DNA from 4 places in the Ruegeria sp. F5 genome. Region 3 is predicted to be linked to each of the others. Evidence: riboswitches for the same ligand, from Rfam matches in the RefSeq annotation. Region 3 holds a riboswitch; each other region holds the start of a gene.

Region 1 (5,594 bases), on a different contig from region 3:
ACACGCGCCGATGTGGCGGTTCTGCAAGGGCACGACACGCCGCCAACAGGAACCCGCCTTGTCGTGGGGCCCGGCACGGGGCTGGGCGTTGGCGCGCTGCTGTATTCGGAAGGTCATTATCACACTGCCTCGGGCGAAGGCGGCCATGTGGGCCTGTCTCCGCGCCATCGGGATGAGGTGGATGTGTTCGACGCCGCCCGCCGCATCTCGCCCGAGAGTTTCTTTGACGACAGCCTGATGCTTGAGGCTGAAATGTTCCTGAGCGGCACGGGCCTGCCGGTCCTCTATCAGGCCGTTGGCATAGCAAGTGGCCAAACCGACACGCCGGTGCGGACAGCCAAGGACATTCTGCAGGATGCCCGCGATGGCTCTGACCCCATCGCCGCCAAAGCGGCACAGATGTTCACATGGCATCTGGGGGCTTTGATGGGCGACATGGCGATGACGCTGATGCCGACCGGAGGGGTGTTTCTGGTCGGCGGTGTGGCCGAAAAGAACCGCTGGCTTTTCGGCGATACGTTCCGGGCGGCTTTCAACGCGGGCGGGCGGTTCAGCGATTTGCGCCGCTCGATGAACCTGTATGTGTCGGAACAGGCCGAATTTGGCATTGTTGGCGCTAACAATTTCTGCAAAAATGCGCTCGCGCGGTAGACTGGCCGCCTGAACTTATTTTTGCGGAAGGAATTCGGGATGATCCTGTGCTGCGGTGAAGCCCTGATCGACATGATCGCCGAGCCCACAACCTCGGGCGCAAGCGGGTTTGTGCCGCATTCGGGCGGGGCGGTCTTCAATACGGCAATTGCCCTTGGCCGGCTGGGCGCACCGGCGGCCATGCTGACGGGTCTGTCCTCGGACATGTTCGGCGATCAACTGGCGCAGGCGCTGAAAGACAGCCATGTGGACACCGCGCATGTCATTCGGTCCGAACGCCCCAGTACTCTGGCCTTCGTAAAATTGAAGGACGGGCACGCCTCGTACACCTTCGTCGATGAAAACACCGCTGGCCGGATGCTGCGCGCCGAGGATATGCCGGATCAGTTAACCGCCGTATCGGCCCTGTATTTCGGTGGTATCAGCCTGGCTTGCGAGCCCTGCGCCGACGCCTATGCCGACCTTCTGAACCGCCATGGAGCAAACCGCGCGGTCATGCTGGACCCTAATATTCGCCCGGGGTTCATTCAGGACCAGACCCGGTATCGCACGCGGCTGAACCGGATGATCGCGCAGGCGGATATCGTCAAGGTCTCGGACGAGGATCTGGACTGGATCGTCCCCGGCCCGGAAACCCTGGCCGAGAAAGTGCCGCTTTTGCTGCAGGCAGGGCCTTCGGTGGTCATTGTGACCAGAGGTGGCGAAGGGGCCACAGGGTATCTGTCGGACGGAACCGAGGTCTCCGTACCGGTTCAGCGGGTCGAGGTTGTCGATACGGTCGGTGCTGGCGACACGTTCAATGCCGGGGTTCTGGCCGAACTGCATCGCGCCGGACATCTGACCAAAGACGGTATTCGCGCGCTCAATGCCGACAGTCTTCGCGCCGCCCTGTCGTCCGGTGCCGCCGTAGCAGCCGTCACCGTATCCCGCGCCGGGGCAAACCCGCCCTGGGCGCACGAGCTTTAACCCCTTAAAAGGGCAAAACCATGAAACGATCCGACATCAACCGCATCAAATCCGAGGCGCAGGCGTTCATTTACTCTTTCGGTGCCGTGCTGCCCCCTTTTGCCGACTGGTCCCCTGACCAGATGCGCAGCGAAAAGGCGGCGGGCATACGGGACCGCAATCTGGGCTGGGACATAACCGATTACGGTCAGGGCCGATTTGATGAACTGGGCCTGTTTCTGTTCACCCTGCGCAACGGCGACGCCAATGACCTCAGCCTCGGGCGCGGGATGTTATACGCGGAAAAGCTGCTGATCTCGCGCGACAAGCAATTGTCCCCGATGCATCGCCATATCATAAAGGCCGAAGACATCATCAACCGGGGCGGTGGCGATCTGGTGATGGAGATTTACGCCTCGGATGAAGATGGGGGGATCGACCGGGAAAATCCTGTCATCGTGCCCAGCGATGGCTGCCCCGTCACGATCAAACCCGGTGAGCTTTTGCGGCTTGCCCCGGGGCAAAGCGTCACGCTGATGCCGGGCATCTGGCACGCGTTCTGGGCGGAACGCGGTGACTGTCTGATCGGCGAGGTTTCGACCGTCAATGACGACCGCACCGACAACGTGTTTGAAGACCCGATCCCGCGCTTTGCGACAATCGAAGAAGATGCCGAGCCCGATTTCCTTCTGGTCGCAGATTACTGACAGGCGCCGGCCCCGGCTGGATCGAGACTCTTGACAATTATTCTATCCCCGGACTAGCTGCACGGGATGGTTCCCGACGGCGCGCCCGAGGGACGAAAATGGGAATATGGTGCGGCCTGTGCAGGCCAAAGCCGTGACTGCCCCCGCAACTGTAGGCGGAGAGCGACGTCAAATCACCACTGGCCAAAAGGCCGGGAAGGTTGACCAAGCGACGACCCGCAAGTCAGGAGACCTGCCATCATATGTTCAACCAACCCGGGGCGGGGTGTCCTGGAAGGAGGCTTTGATGGCACGCTTGCGTGTTCAAGATACCGGCACCACGTGTCCGCCATTGGCATTTTTCGGAGCGAAGAATGCCGCACGACACTGATCACTACGTTCTGATCTGCGAGACCTGTCAGGGGCCTGTGTCGGCGGACGCAGCAAAAGACGCTCTGGACCGACAGCTTCCCGACGGTTTCAAAACCCGCCTGATCGCCTGCATGGCCGGGTGCGAACGGCCCATGACCGTTGGCCTGCAGGCCGCAGGCAAGGCCCAGTATCTGTTCGGCGACATTCAGACCGACAAGGACTTGACGGCGCTGGCCGACTTTGCCCGCCAATATCGTGATAGCGCAGATGGCTGGACCAGCGCATCCGAACGCCCCCCTGCCCTGCTCACTAAAACTCTGTCGCGCATGCCCCGTCTGCCGTCGGAGGACGGTTCATGAGTTTTCTGGTGGCCGAGGGTTTGGGGTACTACGCCCTGAACGGGGATATGCTGCTGCAGGACACCTCGTTCAGCCTGGAAGAAGGCTCGATCCTGGCCATCGCCGGACCGAATGGCGCGGGCAAGACCACGCTGCTGAAACTGTTATGCGGGGCCGAACGTATGGCCCTTGGCGATGTCCGCATTCAGGGTCAAAGCCTGCGGAACCTCTCTGCCAGACAGCGGGCGCGGACGATTGCCGTGGTGGGGCAACAGGAATTTCCCGATGGTCGGCTGCAATTGCGGGAATATGTGGCGCTGGGTCAGATCCCGATCAAAGCGGACAGATCAGCCACTGACCACGCAACCGACCTGAACCGCGTTCTGGATGTCACCGGCCTGTTCCATCTGGCGGAAAAACCGCTGGGCAGATTGTCAGGCGGGGAAAGGCAGCGCGCCCATATCGCAAGGGCGCTGGCGCAAAACCCGGTTTTGCTGTTTCTGGACGAACCGACCAACCATCTGGACCCTGACGCCAAGGGACACATGCTGTCGCTGGTGGCCGAACTGGGCGTGACGGTCGTCATGATCGTCCACGATCTGGTCATGATCCCGGAATTTGCGACCCATGTCGCGCTGATGAAAGCCACGTGCCTGACTGGGTTTGGACCGGTGAGCGAGGTGCTGACACCGGGCCGCGTCCGCGAAACCTTTGGCGTGGATTACCTGTGCTTTCAGCACGAAGGCCGCGTGATCCCCGCGCTCGATATCCGAAAACGCAAACTGTCACCTCAAAAGGATTTAGGATGATGCAGAAACTCTGGCCCGTGGTGCTGATCACCGGTCTGGCAAGCGGCGCGGCGGCGCAGGAAGTTACGGTTGATAACTGTGGCGAACCGCTGGTGTTTGACACCCAGCCTGAGCGGTTGGTCGTGCATGACATGAACATGACCGACATGGCGTTTGCGCTTGGCCTGCAGGACAAGATCGTTGGCCTGACCGGCATCACAGGCTGGTACAAGACCAGCCCCGATTTCGACGCGCAGCGCGGCGATATCCCCGAGCTCGCGCCAAAATACCCGACGATCGAGAACCTCGTCGCGGTAGAACCCGACCTGTTCTTCGCGGGCTGGTATTACGGCATGAAACCGGGCGGAGATGTCACGCCCGACACACTGGCCCCCTTCGGCATCAAGACCATGATCCTGACCGAAAGCTGCGTGCATCTGGACAAGGACCGCCCCGAAGCCAGCATGGACCTGCTGTTTGACGATGTTCTGCGTCTGGGCAAGGTGATGCATGTCGAAGACCGGGCCGAGGCGCTGGTGTCCGGCTGGAAAGAACAGCTTGCCGCGATCAAGACCAAAACCGCAGACGTGACCAAGCCGCGTGTCTTCCTGCTGGACGGGCCTGCTGATGCGCCCTTTACCGCCGGAAAATTCGCCATTCCCGACGCGATGATCACGGCTGCTGGCGGTGTGAACGTGACCCATGATCTGGACACAAGCTGGGGCCGCACCTCGTGGGAGGCTGTTGCCGCCGCAAACCCGGAATTCCTGGTCTTGCTGGACTATCAGACCGGCAACGGGGCGGAAGACACGTTCAAATTCCTGCAGGAACATCCGGTGATGTCGCAGACCGATGCGGTCAGGAACAAACGCTGGATCGGGTTGCGCTACGAAGAGCTGACCCCTGGACCGGCCAACATCGACGCCATCGAGAAGATGACAAGGGCCATGCATCCGGTGAGCAACTGATATGGCCCAAACGGGCCGGTTGATACTGCTGGGGGCGGTCGTTCTGATCGCCCTTTTGCTGTTGTCCGTGGTCTACGGAACAACACCGATCCCGGTGCAGGACGTCATCACGGCGATTGGCCTCGGCACCGGTCTGACCGAAGGTGAAATGTCGCCCATGCACCGGATCGTGTTTGATCTGCGCCTGCCCCGGGCCCTGTTTGCCGCCGTCATCGGGGCCGGGCTTGGCGTTGTTGGCGTGGTTCTGCAAACCACCACGCGCAACGATCTGGCGGACCCGTTTCTGTTTGGCCTGTCCTCGGGCGCCGCGGCGGGCGCGGTTCTGGTGATCACTGTCACCGGTGACGTTCTGGGCATCTGGACCTTACCGCTGGCCGCGTTCTGCGGCGGCCTGATTGCATCCGGCATTGTTCTGGCGCTGGTCCACAGCCTGCGCACCAGCGCGCCGGAGAAGCTGATCCTGGCCGGACTGGCCGTGTCATTCCTGTTCTCGGCCATCACCAACTATCTGATCTTCGCCGGAGACAGCCGCGCCGCGCATTCGGTGATCTTCTGGATGCTGGGCGGGCTGGGTCTGGCCCGGTGGGAAACCTTCCCGCTGGTCCTGATCGGGCTGGGGCTGATCCTCAGCTATGCGCTCTACCGCAGCCGGTGGCTGGATGCATTGCTGACCGGAGACTTCACCGCCGCCACGCTGGGCATTCCCGTGCAGGGCCTGCGATTCAGCATGTTCTTTGTGGCCGCGCTTGCGACGGCCAGCTTCGTGTCGGTCGCAGGTGTGATCGGCTTTGTCGGCCTGATGGTCCCTCATATCGCCCGGGGCATTGCAGGCACCCTGCATCGCAA
Region 2 (5,594 bases), on a different contig from region 3:
GCCGCAAGGTCGGCATCCGCCCCTCGGGCCCGCCACCGCGATGCCAGCCTGCCGCGAAAGCGCCAAGGTCACTGTCCGAGAAGGACAGCACCACCAGATCCGCCGGGCTCTGGCCCAGATCGGTGGGGGTCTCGGTCTCTTCGAGCCCGTGGCTTTCGCGGAAGACGACGTGCATGGTTTACTCGGCGGCCTCTTTCAAGCCCACAAGGATATCGCGGATTTCGGCCTCTTTGATATCGTCATGCTCGGCGATCACCACAAGGCGCGAACGGCGCTCTACGCCCGGTTCCCACGGACGGTCATACTGATGACGGACGCGCGCACCGACGGCCTGAACCAACAGGCGCATCGGTTTGCCCTGAACAGCGGCGTAACCTTTGACCCGCAGGATGTTCAGCTCGGTCGCCAGACGTTCGATCCTGGCGACCAGATCGGCGGGGTCGGTCTGTTCGGGCAGTTCGACGATGATGCTTTCGAAATCGTCATGCTCGTGGTCGTCATGGCCGTCATGATGGCTGGGGCGGGCGTCCATGTCGTCTTCGGCTGCGGCCTCGAGGCCCAAAACGACGCGCACATCCACCACGCCCTCGGCGACTTCGACCACGGGCAGGGGGCGGGGGGCCTCGGCTGCGATGACTTCCTTGGCCTTCGCCACACCTTCCGGGCCAGCCAGATCGGGTTTGGTCAGCAGGATAATGTCGGCGCAGGAGATCTGATCCTCGAACACCTCGGACAGGGGCGTTTCGTGATCGATCGAGTCATCGGCCAGCCGCTGGGCATCCACCGCCTCGACATTCGGTGCAAAGCGACCGGCGGCGACGGCCTCGGCATCGGCCAGAGCGATCACGCCGTCCACAGTGATTTTCGAGCGGATATCGGGCCAGTCGAACGCTTTCAGCAGCGGTTTGGGCAGGGCGAGGCCGGAGGTTTCGATCAGGATATGTTCGGGCCGCGGCTCCAGCGCCATCAGCGCCTCGATGGTCGGAATGAAATCATCGGCCACGGTGCAGCATATGCAGCCGTTCGCCAGTTCCATAATGTTTTCGGCAGGGCAATCCGGGATGGCGCAGGATTTCAGGATATCGCCATCAACACCCACGTCGCCGAATTCGTTAACGACAACGGCCAAACGCTTGCCCTGCGGGTTCTGCATCAGGTGACGCACCAGCGTGGTCTTGCCCGAGCCCAGAAAGCCGGTGATCACGGTGACGGGAAGTTTTTCGAGATTGCTCATTTCAGGGCTCCAATCGGGGGAATGCGGGCCGCACAGTTTTTGCGGAAATGTTCGGGGCGCTCGCGCCATTTGACCAGACCGTCCTCGGTGGCGAGGTACTTGGTCGCGCCCTCGACGATCACGCCGACATGGTCGGTTTCGTTCAGATGCTCGTAGACAAAGGTCCAGCGATCCGGCCCGCCGCGCAGCACGATCGAACAGCCTTCATCACAATTCGACAGGCATTCGACGGCTTTCAGGGTAATGCCCTCGGGCAGGCCCGCCTGTTCCAGCGCCTTGTGCAGCAACGTGCCGGGCCGCTGTGCATCATCTTCGACAGGCAGGCCGCGGCGACAGGTCGTGCAAACCAGAAGTTCGACCGGAACGGTCTCGGTCATGTCTCTCATCCCCCCAAATCCTCTTCGTGGGGGACGGGGTTTCATGCGGGCCGATCAGAGCCCCACACCGGAACACCCCGTCCGGTTTCATCTTCGGGCGTTGGCAGGTCTCCCGGCTTGCGGATGTCAGAGCTCTCCTCTGTCGGATGTCCCGCCTTCCCGGCATTCGCCAGTGGCTTGGGCACCCTCTCCGGTCACGGTCGCGGGGGCGGCTGCGTTTGACGGAAATACCCGCTGACGCATTCCCTTTTCATCTGCTGTCGCAGACACCAACGAAAGGGACATGCGGCAGCGGCGGCCCGCTTGTCAAGCGCAACGCGCCGATCCGTGAGGAAGCGGGTAAAAAGCGACCTGTCGGCGTCGCTGGGCGGCATGATCCGATCGCTGCGACGTGATCGCATGGTCGGCAACACGCGAACAGGAGGGTGCGGCGTATGAAGGTAGGGTTTATCGGGCTGGGCAATGTGGGCGGCAAGCTTTCTGGGTCGCTGCTGCGCAACGGAATCGATCTGACCGTGCATGACCTGAACCCGGATCTGGTGGCGGCCTTTGTCGCACAAGGGGCCAAAGCGGCGGAAGATCCGGCCCAGCTGATGCGCGATTGCGATGCGGTGATCACCTGCTTGCCGTCCCCTGCCGCCTCGGACGCGGTGATGCAGGAGATGCTGCCCGAGGTCAGCCCCGGTAAAATCTGGATGGAGATGTCGACCACCGACGAGGCCGAGGTCAAACGCCTGGGCGCGATGGTCATTGAACGGGGCGGTGCTGCCGTGGATTGCCCGGTTTCCGGCGGGTGCCACCGGGCGGCGACTGGCAATATCTCGATCTTCGCAGGCTGCGACCGCGCGACGTTCGAGCGTATTCTGCCCTTCCTGACCACGATGGGCCGTCGGGTCCTGCATACGGGCGATCTGGGCTCGGCTTCCGTTTTGAAAGTGCTGACCAACTACCTGGCCACCGCCAACCTGATTACCTGCGCCGAGGCTTTGGTGACGGCCAAGGCAGCGGGCATGGACCTGAATACTACCTATGAGGCGATCAAAATCTCGTCGGGCACCTCATTCGTTCATGAAACCGAAAGTCAGGTGATCCTGAACGGCTCGCGCGATATCTCGTTCACCATGGATCTGGTGAAAAAGGACATCGGCCTGTTTCAGGACGTTGCCGACCGCGCCGGTGTTCCGTTAGAGATCAATCCCGTGATGATCAGCATTTTCGAAGACGGCATTGCCCGGTACGGAGACCGCGAACTGTCGCCGAATATCATCCGGCGGCTGGAAGACGCCACCGGCCTCGACATCCGCGCCCCTGGTTTTCCGCCCGAGATGGAAGACGATGAGCCGGAAGAACCGGGATATGAAGTCATTCCGCAAGGACGCGCCGCAGAATAAACGGACATTCCAGACCGCAAAACCGAAGCGTTTCAGAGAGATGGAGGCGAGTACCGGAATCGAACCGGTGTACACGGATTTGCAATCCGCTGCGTCACCACTCCGCCAACTCGCCTTTTCAAGTAAAATCAAATACTTGCCGTGGTGTGGAGGGCGTTTTAGCAGCTTTCGCTGGGGGCGTCCAGTGGGAAGAATGCAAAATCGGCGCTCGGCCTGTAAATTGAGCGCCCTCGGTCCGGTACGAAACCTGCCACAAAACCCGGGTTGCGGCATCTGGGCCGTTGCCGGTGCGCAAGGGATGTGGCACAAGCCAGATAATCAAGGGTTCAAGACGAGAGATCACATGACAGATTTCGCCACCCGGCGCCGCACGATGGTTGACACGCAGGTTCGGCCCTCGGACGTCACGAAGTTTCCGATCATTGACGCGATGCTGAACGTCCCGCGGGAAAGCTTTGTGCCCGCGTCGCAGCGCGAGGCGTCTTATGCCGAAGAGCTGATCGACCTTGGAAACGGGCGCTGCATGCTCGAGCCGCGCACTCTGGCTAAGATGCTGGATGCGCTGAATATTTCAAATGACGAGGCGGTGCTGGATATCGGTTTGGCGCTTGGTTACTCGACCGCTGTTACCGCGCGCATGGCGCAGTTGGTTGTGGGTGTCGAGGAAGATGAAACCCTGGCGTCCGAGGCACAGAACCTGCTCAGCGAAGCCAATGCCGACAACGCGATTGTCCACGTGGGGCCTCTGGCACAGGGCGCGGCTGAACATGGGCCGTATGACGTGATCATGATCCAGGGCGGGGTCGAGGAAATACCGGACGATCTGCTGGGACAGCTCAAGGATCACGGCCGCATTGCCTGCCTGTTCGTCGAGGGGAATCTGGGCACCGTCCGGATCGGCCGCAAATCCGGCGAACGGGTCAGCTGGCGCGATGCCTTCAACGCCAGCGCACCGGTTTTAGATAGCTTTTCCGCAAAGTGTGCATTTTCGCTATAGTCATTTGACAGATATTTTTGCCGCCTTGATTAGTTGAAAACAAAGGCGCAAACTGCCGGAGAGGCAGCGTTATTTCGATTTGAGAGGATTTGGATATGCGTGGTACGGCGACAGGTAAGCTGGTCAGGGTGTTGGCTTTGACCGCTGGCATTGCCATCAGCGTAGTTCCCGGACGTGCGGCTTGGGCGGACAATATAACAGATGCGTTCATCGGCGCGTATAACACCAGTGGCCTGCTAGAGCAGAACCGGGCCCTGTTGCGTGCAGCGGATGAAGACGTCGCGATCGCCCTTTCGGCTTTGCGTCCGATCATCAACTGGACGGTTGATATCAGCCAGGAATACACCAAGACACGCACCGGTACGACAGTGACAACAACGAACCCGGCGCGGTTTTTCACCGGGCTGACATTGACCCAACTGATCTATGACGGCGGCGCGTCCGTGTTGGGCAAGCAATCTGCGCAAGAGACTGTTCTTTCGACCCGGCAAACGCTGATCGATATCGAACAGCAGGTTCTGTTCCGCGCGGCGACCGCTTATCTGAGCGTTCTTCTGCAGGAAGAAACGGTTCAGATTCGCCTGAACAACGTGGACGTATCCAGCGAGGAACTGCGCGCCTCGAACGACCGGTTCGAAGTGGGTGAGGTGACGCGGACGGACGTTGCCCTGTCCGAAGCGCAGTTGGCCAGTTCGCGGGCCGACTTGGCGGATGCGCGGGGTGATCTGAGCACCGCGCAGGCCGAATATGTGAATGCGGTTGGCAAACTTCCGGGTCGGACAGCCGGTCAGCCGGGCCTGCCCAATCTGCCGCGCTCGCAATCCGAGGCGGTCAGTCTGGCGCAGCGGAACCATCCGGCGATCCTGTCGGCGCAGCATCAGGTTCGGGCTCTGGACCTGATTGTTCAGCAGCAGCGCGCCAATCTGGGTCCGAATGTGAGCTTTGGTGCGAATGCCGGTGTTCGTGAGAACTTTGACGATGACGATTACCAAAACACCGCAGGCGTTGCGCTGACGCTCAATCAGTCGATCTATGCCGGTGGCCGTCTGGCCGCTGCCGTGCGCCGTGCTATGGCGACCCGCGATGCATCCCGCGCCAACCTGCTGAATGTGCAAAAGGACATCACGCAAGGGGTCGCCGATGCGTTTGCGCGCTTCGAATCCGCAACCGCCAGCCTTACCGCTTCGACCGAACGTGTGCGGGCGTCGCAGGTCGCGTTTGACGGGATTCGTGAGGAAGCCACGCTGGGCGCCCGGACCACGCTGGACGTTCTGAACGCGCAGCAGGACTTGCTGGATGCGCAATTGGCCGAGGTCGCCTCGCGCACGGAACGGTCGCTGGCGGCCTATCAGCTGTTGCAGGCGCAGGGGTTGCTGACCGCTGAACGTCTGGGTCTTGCGGTGCAAATCTATGATCCGACACTGTATTACAATCTGGTCAAGAAAGCGCCGGCTCAGATCAGCAAACAGAGCAAGGATCTGGATCGCGTCCTCAAAGCGTTGCGGCGGGACTAAGGGGCAATACTACCTGTTGTGAGGTCTGCATTGTTTGGCTACACTCGATCCCGAGGATAGAGCGGTAGAGAACAATGACGG
Region 3 (5,594 bases):
GCATCGCTTCCCACCGGATATCGTCAAGAATTGGGCCGTAATAATCTACGGTAATCATGAGGGCGAGTGCTACCCAAACGAAAGCGATCACCCATTTGAGTGCTCTTCGTTTTGATAGGATTGCGAGCGCAGTAACGCCTATTAAAACGAGTACGATCGGATTGAAGGTCAGTGCTAAGAACTCGTCAAGCATAGATGCCGGGCCAGAGGCAGAGTTCCATAGCGGCCTTTCCTTATCGCAGACTTCCGCCACCGCGCTTGTGGCGAAAAGCAAAAGGATCAATCCTCCTCGAACGGATCCCATTCGTCTTCGACCTCGGGCAGGGCTTCGGTTTCGACCTTGGCGGCAAGTTCTTCGGGGGTTTCGATCTTTGTGATCTTCGCCTTGGGGAATTGCGCCAGAACGGCCTGCACCAGCGGGTGTTGTTCGGCCTCGGCTTTCAGGGCAAGTTCCGCCTTGTCCCGCACCTCGGCGATGGTCGGCGCGTTGCCTTCGGACACGATGGAGACGGCCCAGCGGTTGCCGGTCCAGCGTTGCAGGGCAGAGCCAAGCCGGGGGGCCAGATCCGTCGGGGCCTGCGATGCGGGGGTGAATTCGATCCGGCCCGGCTGGTAGGAAACCAGACGCAGGCCGGTCTCGACCTCGACCAGCAATTTCACGTCCCGGTTGGCGCGGATCAGTTCGACTACATGTTCGAAGGTCGGATAGCGGGCGAGGGCGGCCTGCGTATCCTGCGCCAGTGCAGCCACCGGCGCGCCGCCCGATCCGCGCGGGGCGGGGGCGTAGGTTGAAGATACGGCGCTGGCCTGAACCGGCGGTGCGCCATTGCCGGGCAGGGGAACGCCGCCGCCGGGGCCACCGGGCGGGGGCGGCGGGGCGTCCTGCAGGCGTTTGATCAGCTCTTCCGGGCTGGGCAGGTCGGCCACATGGGTCAGGCGGATCACCGCCATTTCGGCGGCCATCATGGCGTTGGGGGCGGCTGCGACCTCATCCAGCGCCTTCAGCAGCATCTGCCACATGCGGGTCAGGACGCGCATGGGCAGGGCCTCGGCCATCTGCTGACCACGGGCACGTTCGTCGGGCGAGACCGTCGGGTCTTCGGCGGCGTCGGGGGTGATTTTCACCACCGAGACCCAATGGGTGATCTCGGCCAGATCGCGCAGCACGGCCAGCGGGTCGGCGCCTTCGGCGTATTGGGCGCTCAGCTCGGTGAGCGCACCGGCGGCGTCGCCGCGCAGGATCATGTCGATCAGGTCCAACACCCGGCCCCGATCCGCCAGACCCAGCATGGCGCGCACCTGATCGGCGCTGGTCTCGCCCGCGCCATGGGATATGGCCTGATCCAGCAGCGAGGTCGCATCGCGGGCCGACCCTTCGGCGGCGCGGGTGATCAGCGCCAGCGCATCCTCGGCGATCTGGGCCCCTTCGGCATCGGCGATCTTGCGCAGCAGGTCGATCATGTCTTCCGGTTCGATCCGGCGCAGATCAAAACGCTGGCAGCGCGACAGCACCGTGACCGGGACCTTGCGGATCTCGGTGGTGGCGAAGATGAACTTCACATGTTCGGGCGGTTCCTCGAGCGTTTTGAGCAGCGCGTTGAAGGCGCTGGTCGAGAGCATGTGAACCTCATCGATGATGTAAATCTTGTAGCGGGCCGAGGCTGCGCGGTAGCGGACGCTGTCGATGATCTCGCGAATATCGTTGACGCCGGTGCGGCTGGCGGCGTCCATCTCCATCACGTCGACATGGCGGCCTTCCATGATCGCCACGCAATGTTCGCACTGGCCGCAAGGTTCAGTCGTGGGGCCGCCCTGACCATCCGGCCCGATGCAGTTCATCCCTTTGGCGATGATGCGCGCCGTGGTGGTCTTGCCGGTGCCGCGAATGCCTGTCATGACAAAGGCTTGCGCGATGCGGTCCGCCTCGAACGCGTTTTTCAGCGTGCGCACCATCGCGTCCTGTCCCACAAGATCGGCGAAAGTTTCCGGGCGGTATTTGCGGGCGAGAACCTGATAGGCGGGGCTGGGCGTGTCGGTCATGTCTGCTTTCGCGGATTCGAGTTCTGCCGCAGCGTAGAGGTCGCCGCCGCCCGCGTCCACAGCGCGTCGTCAGGATTTTTGTTTTGGAAAACGCGGGTCCTTGCGTAAACTGGTTCGGCCTATTCCAGAGACTGTATTTTTGGCGATTATTTCATGAGGGGACTTGGTTTATGTCTCAGATGGCGATCTACGCGCTGCAAGTTGGGGGCGGTACGCTGGCCCTGACGCCGATTCCGGGCTGCAGCGGGGACTATTCCGGTGATCTGGAACTGATTTCGGACTGGAAGCCGGGGCTGGTGATTTCGATGACCACCGCGGTCGAGATGTTGCAGCACGGCGCGCAGGATTTCGGCAGCGATATTCAGGGCCGCGCCAGCCGTTGGGTGCATCTGCCGGTCGAGGATTTCGGCGCACCACCGCAGGCGGTGCTTGACGCGTGGCCCTCGGTCAGCGCGACGGTGCGGCATGCGCTGTCCGGCGGCGGGCGGGTGCTGGTCCATTGCCGGGGCGGCTGCGGCCGGTCGGGCATGGTTGTCCTGCGGCTGATGGTCGAATGCGGAGAGCCCCCGCAAAAGGCGCTGGCGCGGTTGCGGGCCATCCGGCCCTGCGCGGTCGAGACCGAGGGGCAGATGGCCTGGGCCGTCGGGACGGCACAGGTGGTGAGTGACGCTTGACTCAGGCTGAAACCCGATGCGGTTCAGCCCGCCTTTCGGGCGGGGTGATCGCTGTTGCGTCAAGCATTGCGCAGGGTGGGCTGGCGACTACACCCGCGGGCAATGGGCTGAAGCCTGTGCCAAAAATCATGTCGGCGTAGCGGTCCAGCCTGTCCAGATCATCCTCGGCGCCCTTGCCGCAAAACACCCGGATCTGATCCGGACGAGCGCGGAACCGGGCGGTGCAGCCGCCGGGGCAAAACCTCAGCTCGCTGCTGCCTTCGATTTCGAACTCAGCCGTGGTGGCGGGTCCGGCTTCTGCCACCGCCTGTGTCAGCGCACGCGCCATCCGGGCCAGCGCCGGGCAGGTTTTGCCGGTCCGCTGGCACACGGTTGCGGTGAATTCATGCGTCTTTGTCTTCCAGATCATCCTGCGCCCTCCGCGCGGCGGACGGGGGATGTGGATCAGGTAGGACTGCGCGAAGCTGTCAGGACCTGCCCGGACACCCCGCCCGAGTTTCGGTTTCAGTTCTGATGGCAGGTCTCCTGACTTGCGGGTCAAAGCGTTGCCGACCTTCCCAGCCTTTCGGCCAGTGGTGTTCCGGCAGTGCTCACCGCTTACAGTTGCGGGGGCAGTCGCGGCCTTGGTTCGTTCCGGCATCGCCGGGCAGAACCGCACCGAGTTCCCTTTTCATCCCGACCCCTTGTGGGGGCCGGAAACCATCACACAATCGCTAGCGGTTGGCCGGGCCCCGAGTCAAGCTGATCTTGATCAGCATTTTGCGCCCTCGGCCCGAAGTGGACGTTTGGTCATGTGGCTTCGCTGTTGACTTGGCCGTGCCGTTCAGCGCCTGATCAAGAAATGAACCGAATAGTTCAGATTGATTCCGAGGGTGCCATGTTGGACGCGCAGCAAACGGTTTTGACAGAAGACTTCCAGTTTCCGTCCGGCCCGGCGATGCTGTCGGCGCGGCTGTACCGCCCGGTTTCCGATCCCGAAACTGTAGTTGTGCTGAACAGCGCCACCGGCGTTCCGCGCGAGTACTACCGGCATTTTGCCCATTGGCTGGCATCGGACCGGGGCATGGCCTGCCTGACCTATGATTATCGCGATTTCGGGTCGTCCGCGTCGGGGCCGTTGAAGCACTCAAAGGCCACGATGGCGGATTGGGCCCTGATCGACATGCCCGCCGCCCGCGCCGAGATGCGCCGCCGCTTCCCTGACGCGCAGCACTGGACCATCGGCCATTCGGTCGGGGCGATGCTGGGACCGGTGCAGCCCGATATCGACCGGATCGATCGCATGATCTGCGTGTGTTCGGGGCTGGTCACGCTGTCGGATCATCCCTGGCCGTATCGGGCGCTGGCAGGGCTGTTCTGGTACGGCCACGCGCCGCTGACGGTTCACGCGATGGGTTACCTGCCGGGCAAGGCGCTGGGGTTTGGCTCGGATTTGCCTGCGCCTGTCTATTGGCAGTGGCGCAGATGGTGCACGGCGCCGCTCAACTACGTGCCCGACATTGGCACGAGCCTGCCAGAGGCCAAATGGTCCGGGTCAGGCGTGCCTGTGGACCTGTTCACCTTTGAAGACGATCAGATGGTCCCGCCCGAAGCCGTCTGGCGGCTGGCCGATCTGTACGGGTCCGGGGCAAAACGGCTCCTGCTGTCGCCAAAAGACTTCGGCGTAAGCGATATCGGCCATATCGGCGTTTTTGCGCGCCGCAACGCTGCCGTCTGGCCGCGTCTGATTGGCTGAGAAAGGGCACCGGTGATCCGGTGCCCCTGCCGTCACAGACCCTTGCGGGACTTCTTGTCCTGCATCACGGACCGCACCATCTTGCCGAACGCCTTGTCGCGCGCCCGGGACTGCGCCACGGTTTCAGAATTCCTCTGATCCTCGCGCCGCAGCTTCCGCCACCGCTCCAGCCGGTCGGCATCCAGCGTACCGTCCCCGATGGCCGCCTGCACGGCGCAACCGGGTTCAGCCTCGTGCTGGCAGTCCGAAAACCGGCACATGTTGGCGAGTTCGAGGATGTCCGAGAACACCTCGTCCACACCATCCTGCGCGTCCAGCAGCCGCAGGGCGCGCATGCCCGGCGTGTCGATCAGCCAGCCGCCGTTTTGCATCCGGTGTAGCGCGCGCGACGTCGTGGTGTGCCGCCCGCGTGCGTCATCTTCACGAATGCCGGCGGTTCCGTCCTGCCGCCCGGTCATCCCGTTCGCCAGCGTCGTTTTGCCCACGCCGGACGACCCGACCAGCGCGGCTGTCTGCCCCGAAGGGCACCACGACAGCACCTGCTGGATATCGTCAGCCTTCAACGCGTTCACCGCAAGAACCGTCAGGAACGGTGCCAGCGCCTGCGCCCGGGCGGCATAGTCGGAAGGATCTGCACAGGTGTCTGCCTTGGTCAGAACCACAACCGGGTAACAGCCGGATTGATGGGCCAGTGCCAGATACCGCTCCAGCCGGGGCGGATTGAAATCGGCATTGCAGGAACTGACGATGAACAGCACATCGACATTGGCGGCGATCAGCTGCGCCTCGGCCCCAGTGCCTGCGGCGCGGCGTTGCAGGGTGCTGCGCCGGTCCAGCAGGTGCCGGACGCGGTTGTGGTCGTCGCTAAGCACCCAGTCACCAACGGCAAATTCGCCGGTGGGCCGGTCCGGGGAGAGCAGGGGCGTTTCGCCATCCGCGTTCACTCCGATCAGCCGGTCGCGGTGCACGGCGGTGATGCGATAGGGATTGCACGATGGATTGGCCGCGTGCTGCGCGGCAAAGTAAGAGGACCATCCAAGGTCCGTAAGGGTAAGAGTCATTGGTCTGCCTGAGTTCAGATACAGCAAAACCCACAGATGGCGGGCGCGCATCCGTCGGTCATGGGTTCAGGCAGTCGCGTGGAT
Region 4 (5,594 bases), on a different contig from region 3:
CCCGGAAGCAAGTCGGATCACGTCAGTGTGACTATTTAGCTGCGCTTTCTGCCACCGCCTGAAACTTTTCGTCCAGTTCCAGGGCGATATCGCTCAGCGCTTCGCCGCCTTCGTAAACATAGGGGGCAAAGACAAATGTCGGCGTTTTGTAGGACAGCGTGGCCGTGCCGTCCGCGTTTTCAGTCACATAGAACCGGATCGGCGCTTCGATCATCGCGGCGGTCGAGGTTTCCAGAACGCGCACGGCGTAATCGTTGTTGAATGCCCCGATAACCAGATTGCCCGGAATGGCGATGCCCCGCGCGGCGGCGGCCTTGGTCGGCCCGGCCTGAGTGACCACGATCAGCCCGTTCCCTTTGACGGCTGCTTTGGTGTCATCGACCAGTTGCGCATAGCTTTTGCCCGAGGGATAGACGGCCCAGCCGGCGGGCGGCTCGGCAATCTCGGCGCTGGCGGGCAGGGCCAGAATACATAACATCGACCAGAGCGCTTTCATCGGGCAACCTCCTCGGCTAAGGGTGCGTGATTGATGCCAGAAAGCGGCGGGATGCGCACTCACATTCTTGTGTCCGGCGCGGCGCGATGAGCTTGCGCTGCGGTCGGGAAACCCGCAGAACTGGCGCACGGAAAGGCAGGGGCGATTTGGCACGGGCGCGTATTTTGATCTGCAGCAGTTGCGTTGGCACCCGCGACCGCGACGGGGAACGGCAGGCCGTGCAAGAGGCACTGAAGCAGGCCGGTTTGGACACGCAGGTGGACGTGGCCGAGCACGAATGTTTCAGCGGGTGCGATCAGCCAACCGTGCTGGCCCTTCAGGGGCAGGGCTTGGCCTCATACGTTTTTTCCGGGATCGATGTTGTGGCGGATGCCGAGGACATTGCCGCGACCTGCCAGACCTACCTGAACAGCCCGGCAGGGTGGATCGAAGACGCCCGGCCCTGCGGGCGACTTCGGTTGTGTCTGCGGGCGCGGGTTCCGGCTTGCTAGTCTACCTGAACCGTCGTCGAGGCGCGGACCGGAACGTTGTCGACCATCAACTGGCTGTGGCTGTTGGCGTTCAGGGACACTTCGATTTCAACCTCGCCCTTGGGCAGATCGGCGATGTGCATCCAGTTGCCATAGAGCCGCGCCAGTTTCACCCCGTTCGCATAGACATGGGCATGCCCTTCGCCGGGCTGGTCGGTGGCCGAGGCGTTTTCCGGCGCAAACCGAAAGTTCTGCGGCATGACATGCAGGTTCCAACCGGCCATCGGGTCTTTGACAATGGCAATTTCAACGGCCGGGGCGTCCGGCCCTGCGGGCAGGTTGATCGTTGCGGAATGGTCATGCGCAGCGGCTTCGGCATTGTGGCTGCCGTGATGGGCCGGGTCGGCGTGATCGTGGCCGTCGAAGGTAACACCATTGGCCGCCGCAAGCACGAACCCCGCGCCGCCGCCAAAGACCAGACCAATCGCAAACAAAGCAAGGGGGCGAGACATTTGTTTTCCTTGGGAAACAGAAAGTCCCGCCGGGGTTGCGCCCGGCGGGTTATCGGGTTGGCCGATCACGCGTTGGCTTCGGCGTGGCTGGCTTCTTTCTGCCAGAAATACCCGGAGAAAGACCCCACCAACACCCAGGCAACCAGACCGATGCCAAAGGCCCGCGCCGCGAAAAGGGCACCGATCTCGGTCGGCACGGGGCCGGTAAAGACATCAGGCTCGGGCGCGCCGATCAGGTGCGGGGCCATCAGCAGGACGGCTGCGATGACATAGCTGACAAGGTTGCCGCCAAACGCGATCAGCCACATGGCGACACCTGCGGAGGCCACGGTCGCAAACCACCAGAGCTGACGTGCGCCGACATCCGCCGCCGCAACGCCCGGCACCTCGGGGGCGAGTGTGAAGCCCGGCGCGAAGTGGAACGCGACGAAACCCGCAAGGCCCCACAGCACGCCGGTGCGGCCATCGACCTTGTGCCCCTGACCTTCGGCGACCGACATCAGCGCGACCAGAATCAGCGCGTAGCCGGTATAGGTCAGCATCGTGAATATGACGCTTAGCGCGTCGCGGGTCAGGTCCGAGAACATGCCGGGCAGTTCGGGATGTGCCGAAACGGCCTCGGCTCCGAAATGGATCAACTCCCCGGATTCATAAAGCTCGGCATGCAACAGCACGGGTTGCACGAAAATAAGCTGCAGCAAGGCGGCAATCAGCCCCGCTGCAGCACCAGCGAACAACGCGCTGGTCAGAATGCGACTGAACATCGGCTTAGTGGCAGGGGAAACCGGTCGCGTGGCGCACATCGTGGGCGGCGTCATGCAGGCCGGATGCCTGAACATGGCCGGTCAGGGTGATCACCCCAAAACCCAGAGCCACGGCGAACAGTACCGGCAGGAGACCTGTCTTGGCGGCAGAAGCCGTTTGCGTTTGTGTTGTCATTTCTTGTCCTCCAAAGCCGCCGCACCCGACGGCTGGTGTTTCATTTGTCGCCTGGCAGGTCTCCTGGCTTGCGGGTCGGTGCCTCTGTTCGCCTTCCCCCCGAGTGATCGGGAGTGGCTGGTTGAACAGGGGCTCACCGCTTACAGTCGCGGGGGCGGCTTTGGCTTGGGCTTCTGACGAAACCGCACCAAATTCCCTCTTAGCATCCGGAAGTCTCCGGCGGGACCAGACGCATTCATTTAGCCGCGATGTCTGGGGCGGCGCAATCGCCATTTGCGACCTTTTGCGTCAGATCCCGCGCTTTTTCAGCAAATAGATATCCATGATCCAGCCATGATCGGCGCGGGCCCGGGCGCGGGTGTCGAGTATCCGCTGTGCGACCTCGGCCAGCGGGCCGCGGATCAGGATTTCCTCTTTCATGCCAACATAGGCACCCCACCAGATATCGTAATCTGCCATCTCGAGGCTTTGGAACGAGCATTCGCCATCCAGCATCACGGCCACTTTCGATCCTGCCTCGGGCCAGCCCTCATCCCGGATGCGCCGCCCGGTGGTGACAACATAGGGCGCACCAATATCGTTGATCGGGATCGCATGAGCGGCAGTCAGCGCCTGCAAAGCGGTGATGCCGGGGATTACCTTTGTCGAAGGGTGCGGGTCCAGCCGCGACGCGATTCGCAAAGAACTGTCATAGAGCGACGGATCGCCCCAGATCAGCAGCGCGACGCTGCGCGCCTCGGGATGCTCCGCGATCGCCTCTTGCCAGCGCAGGGCGATGGCGTCGTGCCACTCATCCACGCCGCGCAGGTAGCCATCCTCGGAACGGCGTTTGGGAATGTCGAAATAGGCGATGTTGGGGGGCGTCTCGGACACCTGCGCGATGATTTCCTCACGCAGTCCGGCCAGATCGGCCTTATTCTCACCTTTGCGCGGGATCAGGATCAGGTCCGCCGCACGGATCGCCTTCGCGCCCTGAAATGTCACGTGATCAGGATTGCCCGTGCCGATGCCGATCAGGGTCAGGTCATACATCGTCGAACTCTGCCAGCGGGCCGTACAGGATCAGGGCCGGGGCGGTTCCGATCTCGGACTGCAACTGGTCTGACAGCGCGCCGATGGTGGAGCGCTGCAGGGATTGCTCGGGCGTCGAAACCGACTCGGCCATCAGCGCGGGCGTGTCCAACGGCAGACCGTGGGCATGCAGCGCCTCGACCAGCAAAGGGAAGGTGCGTTTGCCCATGAACACAACCGTCGTCGCGCCGGGGTCGGCGAGGGCGGGCAGGTTCAGGTCCTTTGGCAGCTTGCCGCTGACATCGTGGCCGGTGACGAACTGCACCCGCCGCGCGGTCAGGCGGCGGGTCAGCGGAATGCCTGCCGCGGCAGCCGCCGCAACGGCTGAGGGGATGCCCGGAATGATCTCATATTCGATCCCGGCGGCGCGCAGGGCCACCAGCTCTTCCTCAAGCCGTCCGAACAACCCGCCATCGCCCGATTTCAGCCGCACGACACGCTGCCCGGTCTGGGCGTATTCCACCAGCAACCGGCTGACATGATCCTGCTTGGGTGAGGGGCGACCGGCCCGTTTGCCGACGCCGACCAGATCGGCATCGTCGCGCGCATGGGTCAGGATCGGGCCGCTGCTCAGATCGTCAAACAGCACCGCATCGGCCTTTTGCATCCGATCGACGGCCTTCAGCGTCAATAGCTCGGGGTCGCCGGGACCGGAACCGATGAACGACACGAACCCGCTCATGCCGAGGCCTCGGCGATCAGGTGAAAGAACGTGCCAGTCACATTGCCACGGACCGAGCCGGTTTGCGGCCCTTCGGTCCCCTCGGCGTCAAACACCCGCGCCAATGGGGCATCCGGCTGGTCGATGATCGAGGAATAATGGAACTCATGCCCCCGCAACGCGGTGCCTGCCGCAAGGCCCGGCATCGGGGCCAGCAATTCTGCCCGCCGATAGCCGAGGTTGAACTTGCGCTTTTCATAAGATGTCACAAGGCCCAGAAGCCCGGCCATCGCGTGCCGGGTGCCGTCCTTGTCGATTAGCCCTTCGCCCAAGGCCATATAGCCACCGCATTCGCCGTGTACGGGTTTGGTTTCGGCGTGTTTGCGCAGCCCGGTCAGAAAGGTCTCGGCTGCGGCCAATTTTCCGGCATGCAGTTCCGGGTAGCCACCGGGCAACCAGACCAGATCGGCGTCCGTGGCCGGAGCCTCGTCCGCCAAGGGCGAAAACGGCAGAATGTCCGCCCCGGCTGCGCGCCAGCCTTCCAGCAAATGCGGATAGGTAAATGAAAACGCCTCATCCCGAGCCAAGGCGATCCGCTGGGCCGGAGGCCGCGGCAGCGCGGCTGACGATGGCCCAACAGGGCCTGAGGAGGCCGCCCGCTTGATCGCCTCAAGGTCCACATGTTCGCGCAGAAACGCCGCATATCCGGCAATGGCGCTTTCCAGATCGGGATGTTCGACCGCCTGTATCAGGCCCAGATGGCGTTCCGGAAGCGTCAGATCGCCCCGGCGCGGCAGCACGCCCAGAACCGGCAAGCCTGCGCGTTCCATCCCCAACCGGGTCAGGCGTTCGTGACGCGGGCTGGCGCAGCGGTTCAGGATCACACCTGCAAAAGGCAGGTCCGGGTTATACATCCGAAACCCCAGCGCCGTTGCCGCAGCCGATTGCGCCTGTCCGCCCACATCCAGAACCAGCACCACCGGCCAGCCCATGCGTAACGCGGTCTCGGCGCTGGAGCCGTGCCCCAGCTCTCCGGGCTTTGCGACGCCATCAAACAGACCCATCGAACCCTCGGCGACCACAATATCCGCGCCCCGGGCCTGCACTGAAATCGCGCCCAGCAAAGGCTCACCCATCGCCCAACTGTCCAGATTGAACGAGGCCCGCCCCGCCGCCGCCCGGTGAAAGGCCGGGTCAATATAGTCCGGGCCGCTTTTGAACGGCTGCACGGTCAGGCCATCCTCGGCCAGGGCGCGCAGCAGGCCCAGCATGACTGTCGTTTTCCCGGTGCCGGACGAAGGGGCCGAGATCAGAACGCCCGGAGGATTCGCCATCACCTCAGTCATCGCCATGGCTCCAGCTTGACCATGGACTGTCCGCGCTTTGCGGGCGGTAACGGCGGTCGTAGGTTTTGGAATAGAGGCAGCTTTCGTCGAACCCCTCAC

The links. A riboswitch is a leader RNA that binds a small molecule or an ion and turns the genes downstream of it on or off. The one in region 3 is predicted to bind cobalamin.
Region 1: it holds a riboswitch for cobalamin, as region 3 does, so the genes downstream of both, ACR0K1_RS01025 (DUF1636 family protein) here and ACR0K1_RS22170 (hypothetical protein) in region 3, are expected to answer to the same signal.
Region 2: it holds a riboswitch for cobalamin, as region 3 does, so the genes downstream of both, ACR0K1_RS04460 (DUF1636 family protein) here and ACR0K1_RS22170 (hypothetical protein) in region 3, are expected to answer to the same signal.
Region 4: it holds a riboswitch for cobalamin, as region 3 does, so the genes downstream of both, ACR0K1_RS04530 (CbtB domain-containing protein) here and ACR0K1_RS22170 (hypothetical protein) in region 3, are expected to answer to the same signal.

What each region holds. Positions count from the first base shown of each region.
Region 1 covers NZ_JBQFOU010000001.1:234,796-240,389, reverse strand. The annotation lists gene ACR0K1_RS01040 (glucokinase) at 1-651, shown strand, start outside; gene ACR0K1_RS01035 (carbohydrate kinase family protein) at 691-1,617, shown strand; gene ACR0K1_RS01030 (D-lyxose/D-mannose family sugar isomerase) at 1,638-2,303, shown strand; cobalamin riboswitch at 2,354-2,557, shown strand; gene ACR0K1_RS01025 (DUF1636 family protein) at 2,657-3,013, shown strand; gene ACR0K1_RS01020 (ABC transporter ATP-binding protein) at 3,010-3,801, shown strand; gene ACR0K1_RS01015 (ABC transporter substrate-binding protein) at 3,801-4,748, shown strand; gene ACR0K1_RS01010 (FecCD family ABC transporter permease) at 4,750-5,594, shown strand, end outside.
Region 2 covers NZ_JBQFOU010000002.1:414,346-419,939, reverse strand. The annotation lists gene cobN (cobaltochelatase subunit CobN) at 1-175, opposite strand, end outside; gene cobW (cobalamin biosynthesis protein CobW) at 179-1,234, opposite strand; gene ACR0K1_RS04460 (DUF1636 family protein) at 1,231-1,611, opposite strand; cobalamin riboswitch at 1,697-1,900, opposite strand; gene ACR0K1_RS04455 (NAD(P)-dependent oxidoreductase) at 2,037-3,002, shown strand; tRNA gene ACR0K1_RS04450 (tRNA-Cys) at 3,044-3,117, opposite strand; gene ACR0K1_RS04445 (protein-L-isoaspartate O-methyltransferase family protein) at 3,346-3,999, shown strand; gene ACR0K1_RS04440 (TolC family outer membrane protein) at 4,095-5,513, shown strand; gene ACR0K1_RS04435 (hypothetical protein) at 5,588-5,594, shown strand, end outside.
Region 3 covers NZ_JBQFOU010000022.1:11,034-16,627, forward strand. The annotation lists gene ACR0K1_RS22160 (DNA polymerase III subunit gamma/tau) at 280-2,040, opposite strand; gene ACR0K1_RS22165 (protein-tyrosine phosphatase family protein) at 2,211-2,714, shown strand; gene ACR0K1_RS22170 (hypothetical protein) at 2,716-3,123, opposite strand; cobalamin riboswitch at 3,213-3,432, opposite strand; gene ACR0K1_RS22175 (alpha/beta hydrolase family protein) at 3,556-4,449, shown strand; gene rsgA (ribosome small subunit-dependent GTPase A) at 4,482-5,510, opposite strand.
Region 4 covers NZ_JBQFOU010000002.1:429,267-434,860, reverse strand. The annotation lists gene ACR0K1_RS04550 (DUF302 domain-containing protein) at 32-496, opposite strand; gene ACR0K1_RS04545 (DUF1636 family protein) at 661-987, shown strand; gene ACR0K1_RS04540 (hypothetical protein) at 984-1,478, opposite strand; gene ACR0K1_RS04535 (CbtA family protein) at 1,544-2,242, opposite strand; gene ACR0K1_RS04530 (CbtB domain-containing protein) at 2,247-2,417, opposite strand; cobalamin riboswitch at 2,454-2,662, opposite strand; gene cobF (precorrin-6A synthase (deacetylating)) at 2,706-3,449, opposite strand; gene cobA (uroporphyrinogen-III C-methyltransferase) at 3,442-4,170, opposite strand; gene ACR0K1_RS04515 (cobyrinic acid a,c-diamide synthase CobB) at 4,167-5,495, opposite strand; gene cobM (precorrin-4 C(11)-methyltransferase) at 5,488-5,594, opposite strand, start outside.